2 regions of the Roseibium sp. FZY0029 genome follow, and region 2 is predicted to be linked to the other one. Evidence: predicted binding sites of a transcription regulator. Region 2 holds the regulator's gene; the other holds the start of a gene.
The links. Region 2 encodes PhoB, which activates phosphate uptake and scavenging genes when phosphate is short. Its sites were predicted from a motif close to TGTCATNNANCTGTCAT; they were not measured.
Positions count from the first base shown of each region.

Region 1 (5,122 bases), on a different contig from region 2:
GGTCAGGTGAAACAGGTCGCCTTCCTGAGCGAAGAGCAGCTCGTCGATGCCTGATCGCGCTAATCATCGCAGAAGCCTGATCTGATCGGCTCCAGGGGCGGGGCAGTCGGGAAAGCGATAGTGGCCGGAGCTATTTGCCGTAAGGCTTCAGGCCGGACTTTCGACCCAGTGCCAGGCAATGTCGATTTCGTCCCGGTCGAAGTGTTTTTCCTGAATACCGAGCATCTTTGCGAATGTCGCGTCAATCGCAACAAGGGCGGCCAGCAACTTGCTGTCCGTCACGATGGCGATCTTGTTGAGGTGCTGCATGTTGGCCAGCACCCATCTGATGTCCTCCTTCGCAGCCTCGAAGGACACGCCGACATGATCGCCCATAACGACCAGCACGCTGATCTTGCCCTGTTCCTCGATCAGTTCTTCGGCCTTGGCGATCAGGCTCTTTTCCTGATCAACATCGACTTTTCCGGAAATTTCAACCCCGAGAACGGCACCCTGGCTGCGGGGCAGGATAGTGTACATGCTGCTTCCTCCGGCAGTGTGTGACTGGCACATCGGCAAGCGTAAACCCAATCGCGGCAAATAAGAACCTGCCTGTTCCTGTCGGAAGATTGTTCGGTAAGCAGCGAGGTTGTCCAAGCCGGAAATGAAGGGACGTTCAGGCGCTTTCCCGGCCCGCATCCTCCATCAAGGCCCGGGTCAACCCATCGACCTTGGCCCGGATCTGGCGCGTAAGGGCGCTGCAATAGGTGCGATCAACGCCGTAGCCCAGGTTGAAAGCGTAAAAAGAGGACTCCTGCCGCGGCATAAGAACGTGCTGAAGCATGGTTTCCAGCTTGTCGAACGCCTTGGCAATTCGAGCCTCCGCCGTTTCTGCTGCTGCATATTCATCCCAAAGGGAAAGCAGCTCTTCAGCCATGTCTGCCGGCAGTGGGGCGCACAGGGTCAGAAAGTCCTGCCGTTCCCGTTCCTGCCGGTTGTCGCCGGGCGTCTGGAAGGGGGCGGGAACATCTCCCGAAATGGCTTCGCCGAGATCATGTACCAGTGTCAGCTTCAGGAGTTTGAGCAAGTCGATGTTCTTCAGCTCTTGTTCGAACAGAAGAACCATCAAGGCAAGCCGCCAGCTGTGTTCGGCTGTGCTTTCGGGGCGACCGCTGGCGGTCGTGCCCGAGCGAAGCGTGTCTTTAAGCTGCTCGGCAGATTGCAGAAACTCCAGCAGACCGGTCAGTCTGTCCGGCGAAATTTCCGGAAAATCGAGGGAAGGAGGGATGTTTGTCATGGTGGCCAGATTAGGACGGGCCACCGGGGCGGGCGATGTTTCGCATAATTTATGCGCCAGCAATACGCGCCGGCTTACCCGCCTGGCAGCTCCTCGCGGACAAGGCGGGCAAAACGTCCGTCGGACAGCGGCAGGCGCGATATCCGGATGGTGCTCTCCGGAATGGTCATTTCCGGAAAATCGACATGTTCCGTCCTGTAGACAATGTCCGGGGCGTCCGGCTCGAACCAGCCATAGTCAGCTAGCCGGTGCTCGGTTGCCCTTATGCCTTCGGACGCAAAGCGCCACAGGGGACGGTTGAGAAACTCGCTCACCGGGGCGCGCCATTCGCAGGCACGCGGGGCGGACATGGCCAGCAGTCTGTGTGTCAGGTCGCACACCAGATGCACGGGAACAGCGGACCGGGACACGAGATCGAGAAGGGCATTGTCTGCGGCGCTCTGCGGACGGGCGCGCAGCAAGCGGGTGATTTTCGCCCTGTCGTTGCCGCTCGGCTGCACTTTGCCGCTCTCCCAGCGCGAAATCCGCGTCTGCGAGACGCCGAGCTCGAGAGCCAGGGCTTCCTGTTTAACCCGGTTCAGCACGCGCCAGCGCCGGAGTGACGGGCCAAGACTGCTTTCAAGAACGGCGGTTTCTGTTCGCATGCGACAAGTGTAACGCGTTCCTGGCTCTTTGGGCAGCGGGAAACGGCGGCAGGGCCAAATGTGGCCGTGCCCCTTTCATTGGCAGGATTAGCTGTATTTCTCGATGAATTCGTCGATGGACAACTTGCGAAAGTCCGGAAGCCGCTGCTTCAGCTCGTCATGGTTCCAGTCCCACCAGGAAATATCGATCAGCGCCTGTTCCTGCTGTTTTGTGAAGCGCCGTTTGATTTCCCTGGCGGCCACACCACCGACAACAGTGTAGGGCGCGACGTCCTTGGAAACGACGGCCCCGGCAGCGACAATCGCCCCCGTGCCGATGGAGACGCCGGCAAGCACTGTCGCATTGTGGCCGATCCACACGTCATGGCCGATGGTCACCCAGTCGTCCTTGCGCCACTGGAAGAAGTCCGCGTCGTCGTCGCCAAGGTCATAGGCTGCCGCGCGATAGGTGAAATGGTGCTGGGAGGCGCGCCAGGTTGCGTGGTTGCCCGGGTTGATGCGCACACGTCGGGCGATGGAACAGAACTTGCCGATGGTCGACCAGACAACGTCACCTTCCTGTACGATATAGGAATAGTCCCCCATGCTGCTTTCGCGCATTTCTGTGCGTGCACCGACCTCGGTCCAGATACCAAGATCACAGTTCAGCACCCTGGCGTCCGGATGGATGTTCGGGGCTTCGCTCAAGGCGGGCTTTTGGGTCGGCGCGGACATGTGGGCTCCATCGATAGTGGTAAGGACAGCAGAGCCGCCTTTTAGCCGTGTCAGTGTCGCCCGTCATGACGCTTTGATGACGTTGAGGTGACTTCCTTGTCTTTTTTTGTGTGAGGCGCCGCAGGCGAAAACGGCCACGAGCGGGAGATTGCCGTCAATTTGAGCACGGATTTCTGAGCAGATTTTAACCAGGCAAACGGAATGACAATTGCACCCGGAAAGTGCTGAGAGACTTGCGGAATCTCTGCCTCCAACGGTCGGTCTGCCTGTTGCCTGGGCAGGGATGTCATTGATTTGTCATAAAATTTTAGGCTTCCCGTCAAAGGAGTGTCATTTTTCTGTAATCGTCCGGTGGCTCTTGTCGCGCAGCACAAAGAACACAACGGACAGGGCTGACGCGTGATTCAATTTCAGGAAGTCACCAAGACCTTCGGGTCTCGGACCGCGGTCAACAAAGTAACTTTTAATATCGAAAAACCGCAAATGGTCGGGATCATCGGCCGGTCCGGTGCCGGCAAGTCCACGCTGCTGCGCATGATCAACCGGCTGACGCCTGCAAGCTCCGGGCAGATCCTGTTTGAGGGCCGTGACATTCTCGGTCTGAAGGGCGGCATGATGCGCCGCTGGCAGCGCGATTGCGCGATGGTGTTCCAGCAGTTCAACCTGGTTCCGCGCCTGGATGTGGTGACCAACGTGATGCTGGGCCGTCTCAACGGTCACGGTACCTTGAAAAGCCTCTTCAACATCTTCAGCCAGGAAGACGTCAGTTCCGCGCTTGCTGCGCTCGACAGGCTGGGCATTGCCCAGGAAGCCACCAAACGGGCCGAGGAACTGTCCGGCGGTCAGCAGCAGCGCGTCGCCATTGCCCGCGCACTGATGCAGGACCCGCACATGATCCTGGCGGACGAGCCGATTGCTTCGCTTGATCCGATGAATGCCAAGATCGTCATGGATGCGCTGCGCGAAATTCATGAGCGCGACAACAAGATCGTCATCTGCAACCTGCACACGCTCGACACCGCCCGGACCTATTGCGACCGGGTGATTGGCATGCGCGACGGTTTCCTCGTGTTCGACGGGGCTCCGGAAGCACTGACCACGGCTGTCGCACGCGAAATCTACGGTGCCGATGAGAGTTTTAACGAGGCGGCAACGTCCACCGCCATCGATGCCGGCCAGTCCGGTTCCAGAGAATCCGCCGGTGCGATGACCCCGGCGGCAGCAGCGGTCTGATCCGCCTGCGCACCCGCTTAACGTCATCAATATTGAGAACTCTCGGGGAGTGTCCCAAATGAAACTCGTTGCTAAAGTTGCTGCGCTTGCTGCCGTCAGCATGATTGCCCTGAACGCTTCTGCTGCCGGTGCAGCGGAAATCACGGAATTCCGTATCGGCCTGCTCGGCGGCGAAAACGCTTCCGACCGTCTGCGTGCCAACGAATGCCTGCGTGAAAAGACCGAGGAACTGCTCGGCGTTCCCACAAAGCTGTTCGCTCCCGCTGACTATAATGGCGTTATCGAAGGCCTGCTGGGCGGCAACCTCGACATGGCGTGGCTGGGCGCTTCCGGCTATGCCAAAGTCTTCCTGACCGACCCGGAAGCCGTTGAGCCGGTTCTCGTCAAGGTCAACAACGATGGCAGCTACGGTTACTACTCCATCGGTTTTGCCCGCGTCGACAGCGAGATCAATTCCCTTGAAGACATGAAGGGCAAGACCTTTGGCTTCGGTGACCCGAACTCCACGTCCGGCTACCTGATCCCGTCCATCGAAATCCCGAAACTCGGCTACTCCATGAAGCCGGGCGAGTATTTTTCCGACGTCGTCTTCACTGGCGGTCACGAGCAGACCATCGTTGCCGTGTTCAACGGCGACATCGATGCCGGTGTGACCTGGGCTGACGGTCTCGGCGAATGGGAAGACGGCTACAACTCCGGTGCGCTGCGCAAGGCAACCGATGCCGGTCTGGTCGACATGACCGAGATCAAGGAAATCTGGCGTTCGCCGGTAATCCCGGAAGGCCCGGTTGTTCTGTCCAAGAAACTGCCGGACGACGTCAAGGCGAAGATGACCGAACTGATGGCCAACCTCGTCAAGGATGACCAGGAATGCGCTTATGGCGTCATGGCCGGTGAAGCACGCGGTTTCGAGCCGATCTCCCATGAAGCTTACGAGTCGATCGTCGCTGCCCGCAAGGCAAAGAGCGAGTAATCGTCGAATTCGAACTCTGCGCGGGCCGGTTTACGGCCCGCGTTTTGTCCTGAGGACCGGCAACGGACCTCAACACCGCCCGAAGGGCCTGGGCGCGGCAGGGTTTAGCCTGCACCGCCACCCCGCTCCGGTTGAAGCGAGCATCAAGTAAAGGTTCCAAACAATGGCTGTTGCCGCACTCGAGCAGGAAATCCTGTCCATGCGCAAACGCCGCCAGCTCTATTCGTTGATAGGGCTGTTGCTGGTCGTCGCGGTTCTGGTCTCCGGATATTCGAAATCCAA
Region 1 covers NZ_JAZDVZ010000003.1:634,843-639,964, reverse strand. Annotated here, with positions in the region: gene V1T76_RS11305 (class II glutamine amidotransferase) at 1-54, shown strand, start outside; gene V1T76_RS11300 (STAS/SEC14 domain-containing protein) at 148-519, opposite strand; gene V1T76_RS11295 (HD domain-containing protein) at 656-1,276, opposite strand; gene V1T76_RS11290 (helix-turn-helix domain-containing protein) at 1,351-1,920, opposite strand; gene V1T76_RS11285 (DapH/DapD/GlmU-related protein) at 2,008-2,634, opposite strand; gene phnC (phosphonate ABC transporter ATP-binding protein) at 3,034-3,867, shown strand; gene phnD (phosphonate ABC transporter substrate-binding protein) at 3,926-4,840, shown strand; gene phnE (phosphonate ABC transporter, permease protein PhnE) at 5,004-5,122, shown strand, end outside.
Region 1: phnC (phosphonate ABC transporter ATP-binding protein) is a predicted target of PhoB. The motif match lies at 2,919-2,935, and genes of this name have one in related genera.

Region 2 (5,122 bases):
TTCCAGCACCACGTCGAGCACCGCATTGCCGACCGCCATGGCCAGCGGGTTGCCGCCAAAGGTGGTGCCGTGGGTTCCAGGCGAAAGGGCTGCTGCGGCTTCCGCGGTTGCAAGGCATGCGCCCATCGGGAAACCACCGCCGATGCCTTTGGCGATCGCCATCAGGTCCGGCTCCACGCCCGCCCACTGGTGCGCGAACAACTTACCGGTCCGTCCGACACCGGTCTGGATCTCGTCGAAGATCAGCAGAATGCCGTTGTCGTCACAGATCTTGCGCAGCGCGCGCAGGAAGTCGGCCGGAATTTCGCGGATCCCGCCCTCACCCTGAACGGGCTCGATGGCAATCGCCGCGGTTTGCGGACCGATGGCATCTTTCAGCGCATCCAGATCGCCGGCCGGCACCTGATCGAAACCGGGAGCCTTCGGGCCGAAGCCTTCAAGGTATTTTGCCTGACCGCCCGCCGCGATGGTCGCGATGGTCCGGCCGTGGAAAGCGCCTTCGAAGGTCACGATGTGGAACCGTTCAGGATTGCCGTTGTCATAATGATACCGGCGCGCGCATTTGATGGCAGCTTCCATCGCCTCGGCGCCGGAATTCACGAACAGCACCTTCTCGGCGAAGGTGGCCGCGCACAAACGCTGCGCAAGCCGCTCGCCGTCGGGCATCTGATGCAAGTTGGAGGTGTGCCACAGTTTTGCGGCCTGATCCTGCAACGCCTTGACCAGATGCGGATGGGCATGACCGAGTGCGTTGACCGCGATGCCGGAACCGCAATCGAGGAATCGTCGGCCATCGGTGGTTACCAGCCAGACACCTTCCCCATGATCGAAAGACAGGTTCGATCTTGCGTAATTTCCGAATAGTGCAGTCGCGGACATAACCTCGTTTGTCTCCTTTAAACGCCCCCGCTGTCCCTGCGTCGCCCCGACGCCGGGCCGCCATCTGGAAAAGATCGCGAAGGGCCAAAACGCAACGTGCCGCCCCGATGAGGCGGCACGTAGCGGTTTCCTTATACACTGCCGGTACCGTGCACTGTCAATGGAAATGGCGCACTGGACATTTCCCCCGCCCTGGAAGACGGATTTCATAAAATTCTCAATGACCTCGCCATAATTGGGGAAAAGTCGTTTCATCCCCAACTGGTTTGGGTCCGGTGGTTGCCTGACAAATTAACGTTATTGTAACCTCTGAACAATCAGACACGAGATCTCGTGAGGCAAATCACCAAAAGGCACTAGATATGCCATTATTAAGCGTGCTTACGCATGCTTAACACGGGGTTAATGGCCGCGGGTCGGTCAAACTAAAGGGTGCGGCGATGAGTTGGACAAACGAACGGGTTGAGCTTCTCAAAAAGCTTTGGGGCGACGGCTTGAGCGCGAGCCAGATTGCGGGAGAACTGGGTGGCGTTACCCGGAATGCCGTTATCGGCAAGGTGCACCGCCTTGGTTTGTCCGGCCGTGCCAAGTCCACGTCTTCAAGCGCAAAGCCGCGCCGGCCGCGGACGGCAGCTCCGGCAACGGGCGCCGCGCCAAAGAAGCCGACCAGCTCACATCCGCAGTCCATCGGTGCAACGGCGCTGAAGGCGGACATGTCACCGGCGCCGGTGGTTGAAGCCAAGCCGCGCGTGGAGCCGATTGCCGAACTGGTGCCGATCTCCCAGCGCGCGACCATCCTGACGCTGACCGAGCGGACCTGCAAGTGGCCGATCGGCGATCCGGCGACCGACGACTTCTACTTCTGCGGCCGCCATTCCGATGCCGGCGTTCCCTACTGCGCCCATCACTGCAAGATCGCGTATCAGCCGGTCGCTGACCGCCGCCGCGACCGCAAGACGATGGCTCAGGCAGGCTGATAGCCTGTAAGCAAAACGATTTCTCGAAAAGCCCGCCGTTTTGGCGGGCTTTTTACTTGGACTTTCGCTCCGCTGATTTGCCTTTCCCATCCACTCGCATCAGACCATTGCCCGAGCAAGGCCTTCGCGGGACCAGGCTGCGACGCCGCGGAAAGCTCTTGTGAGGGAAAGACAAAGCCTCTGAGACGAAAAAGCCCGCTCAAGAGCGGGCTTCTCATCGTATGATCCGAGCTCTGACCTCAGGCGGTTGCGGCGGTGAACTGGTCGTTGAAGGCATACCCGGCACCGCGAACGGTGCGGATCGGGTCCTTCGCCTTGCCCTTGTTCAGGGCCTTGCGCAAGCGGCCGACGTGAACGTCGACAGTGCGTTCGTCCACATAGACATCATGCCCCCAGACACCATCCAGCAATTGCTCGCGGGAAAAGACACGGCCGGGCGAAGTCATCAGAAATTCCAGCAGGCGGAATTCGGTCGGTCCCAGGTGAATTTCCTTGGCGTTGCGGCGGACGCGGTGGGTTTCGCGATCCAGCTCGATATCACCGGACCGCAGCATGGTGGACACCACTTCCGGGCTTGCCCGCCGCAGGATGGCGCGCACGCGGGCCATCAGCTCCGGGACCGAGAAAGGTTTGACCACATAGTCGTCGGCACCGGTCGACAGGCCGCGGATGCGCTCTGCTTCCTCGCCGCGTGCCGTCAGCATGATGACCGGCAGACGTTCGGTGTCCTCGCGCGCTCTCAGGCGGCGGCACAGTTCAATTCCGGAAAGGCCCGGCAGCATCCAGTCGAGCAACAACAGATCCGGCAGGCTTTCGCGCAGGCGGATTTCCGCCTCATCGCCCCGGACACAGGACTCGACCGAGTACCCTTCTGCTTCCAAATTGTATCTCAAAAGAAGGCTGAGCGGTTCTTCGTCTTCAACGATGAGCACCTTCGGCATACATCTCGCTCCAATTACAGCAACCGGCGCCAAGGCGCCGGCCGTTCAGATCTTTTGCAAATGCGACAAACGCCGGCGCTCAGACCGCGCCGGTTTCGTCGACCTTTGCCCGGTCTTCCGGCAGACGTTCACCAGTGACCATGTAGTAGACGTTCTCGGCGATGTTGGTCGCGTGGTCGCCAATGCGCTCGATGTTCTTGGCGCAGAACAGGAGATGGACGCACTGGGTGATGACGCGCGGATCTTCCATCATGTAGGTCAGGAGTTCGCGGAAGATGGACGTGTAGATCGCATCGACCTCGGCATCGGCTTCCTGAACCCGGCGCGCGGCTTCCGCATCCTTGCGGGCGTAGGCATCCAGCACCTGCTTGAGCTGGGACAGTGCCAGTTCGGTCATGTGTTCGACACCAATCGCGAGCTTCTTGTTCTGCAGGTCGCTGTCGATGGCGATCACTCTCTTGGCCACGTTCTTGGCAAGATCGCCGACACGTTCCAGGTCGTTGGCAATGCGGGTGGCAGCGGTGATTTCGCGCAGGTCCTGCCCCATCGGCTGGCGGCGCACGATCAGTTCGATCAGCTTCACTTCAAGTTCGTTGTAAAGCGTGTCCAGACGGATATCGCCCTTGATCGTCGCCTTGGCAAGCTCCAGATCCTGCGACACCAGCGCAGAAACCGCATCGGCAAACGCCGTCTCGGCAATGCCGCCCATTTCGGCAACCTTGCCGGCCATGGCCGTCAATTCGTCATCGTAAGCCGTGACTGTATGTTCAGACATCCTGTGTCCCCTTCAGAAACCTAAAAAATGCTTAGCCGAAGCGGCCCGTAATGTAGTCCTGCGTACGCTTGTCCTTCGGATTGGTAAAGATGTCCTCCGTCAGACCTTCCTCCACCAGAACACCAAGGTGGAAGAACGCGGTACGCTGAGACACACGGGCAGCCTGCTGCATCGAGTGGGTCACGATCACGATGGTGAAGTTTTCGCGCAGTTCGTCGATCAACTCTTCCACCTTCGCGGTTGCGATGGGGTCAAGCGCCGAGCACGGTTCGTCCATCAGGATCACTTCCGGGCTCACGGCAATTGCACGCGCGATGCAAAGACGCTGCTGCTGTCCGCCCGACATGCCGGTGCCCGGCTCGTCCAGACGGTTTTTGACTTCTTCCCAAAGGCCGGCCTTCTGCAGGCTGGACGCTACGATTTCATCCAGCTCGGCCTTGCTGCGGGACAGGCCGTGGATCCGCGGACCGTAGGCGATGTTGTCGTAGATCGACTTCGGAAACGGGTTCGGCTTCTGGAACACCATGCCGACCTTTGCGCGCAGCTGCACCGGATCGACCTTGGGATCATAGATATTCTCGCCATCGATCTTGATCGAACCTTCGACACGGCAGATGTCGATGGTGTCGTTCATGCGATTGAGCGTGCGCAGGAAGGTCGACTTGCCACATCCGGACGGGCCGATGAAGGCCGTTACGGAGCGCGGCTGGATTTCGATGTCCACGTCCTTGATGGCGTGTGTATCGCCATAATAGACCTGCACCTTGTTCGCGGAAATTTTGCTTTCGGTCATGGTTTTCGCCTGTTCAAAATTCGGCATCTCGTTCATCGGAGCTATCCTTACCAGCGGCGCTCAAACCTGCGGCGCAGGATGATAGCGATAATGTTCATGGTCATGAGGAACACCAGCAGCACGATGATCCCGCCCCATGCGCGCTCATAGAATGCCGGATCGGCGCGTTTCGCCCATTCGTAGATCTGGGCCGGCATGGCCGAGTTCGGAGAGAAGAAACCGGCGGCCACACCATCGGGGAAGTTGGAGGCGATGAAGCCGACCATCCCGATCAGCAGCAGCGGAGCTGTTTCCCCAAGGGCCTGCGCCAGACCGATGATCGTTCCGGTCAGAATGCCCGGCATGGCCAGCGGCAGCACGTGGTGGAAGATCGACTGCATCTTGGAGGCACCGATCCCGAGGGCCGCATCGCGAATGCTCGGCGGAACCGCCTTCAGCGAGGCGCGGGTTGAGATGATGATCGTCGGCAGTGTCATCAGCGTCAGCACCAGGCCACCGACCAGCGGTGCAGACTGCGGCAGGTGCATGAACTGGATGAACACCGCCAGGCCAAGGATACCGAACACGATGGACGGCACTGCAGCCAGGTTGGAGATATTCACCTCGATCAGATCGGTGAACTTGTTCTGCGGTGCGAACTCTTCCAGATAGATGGAAGCGGCGACACCGATCGGCAGCGACAGGAACAGCACCACCAGCATCATGAACAGCGAGCCAATCATGGAGGCCCCGATGCCGGCCTGTTCCGGGCGGCTGT
Region 2 covers NZ_JAZDVZ010000001.1:338,212-343,333, forward strand. Annotated here, with positions in the region: gene V1T76_RS01555 (aspartate aminotransferase family protein) at 1-879, opposite strand, end outside; gene V1T76_RS01560 (GcrA family cell cycle regulator) at 1,320-1,856, shown strand; gene phoB (phosphate regulon transcriptional regulator PhoB) at 2,096-2,797, opposite strand; gene phoU (phosphate signaling complex protein PhoU) at 2,877-3,572, opposite strand; gene pstB (phosphate ABC transporter ATP-binding protein PstB) at 3,604-4,401, opposite strand; gene pstA (phosphate ABC transporter permease PstA) at 4,413-5,122, opposite strand, start outside.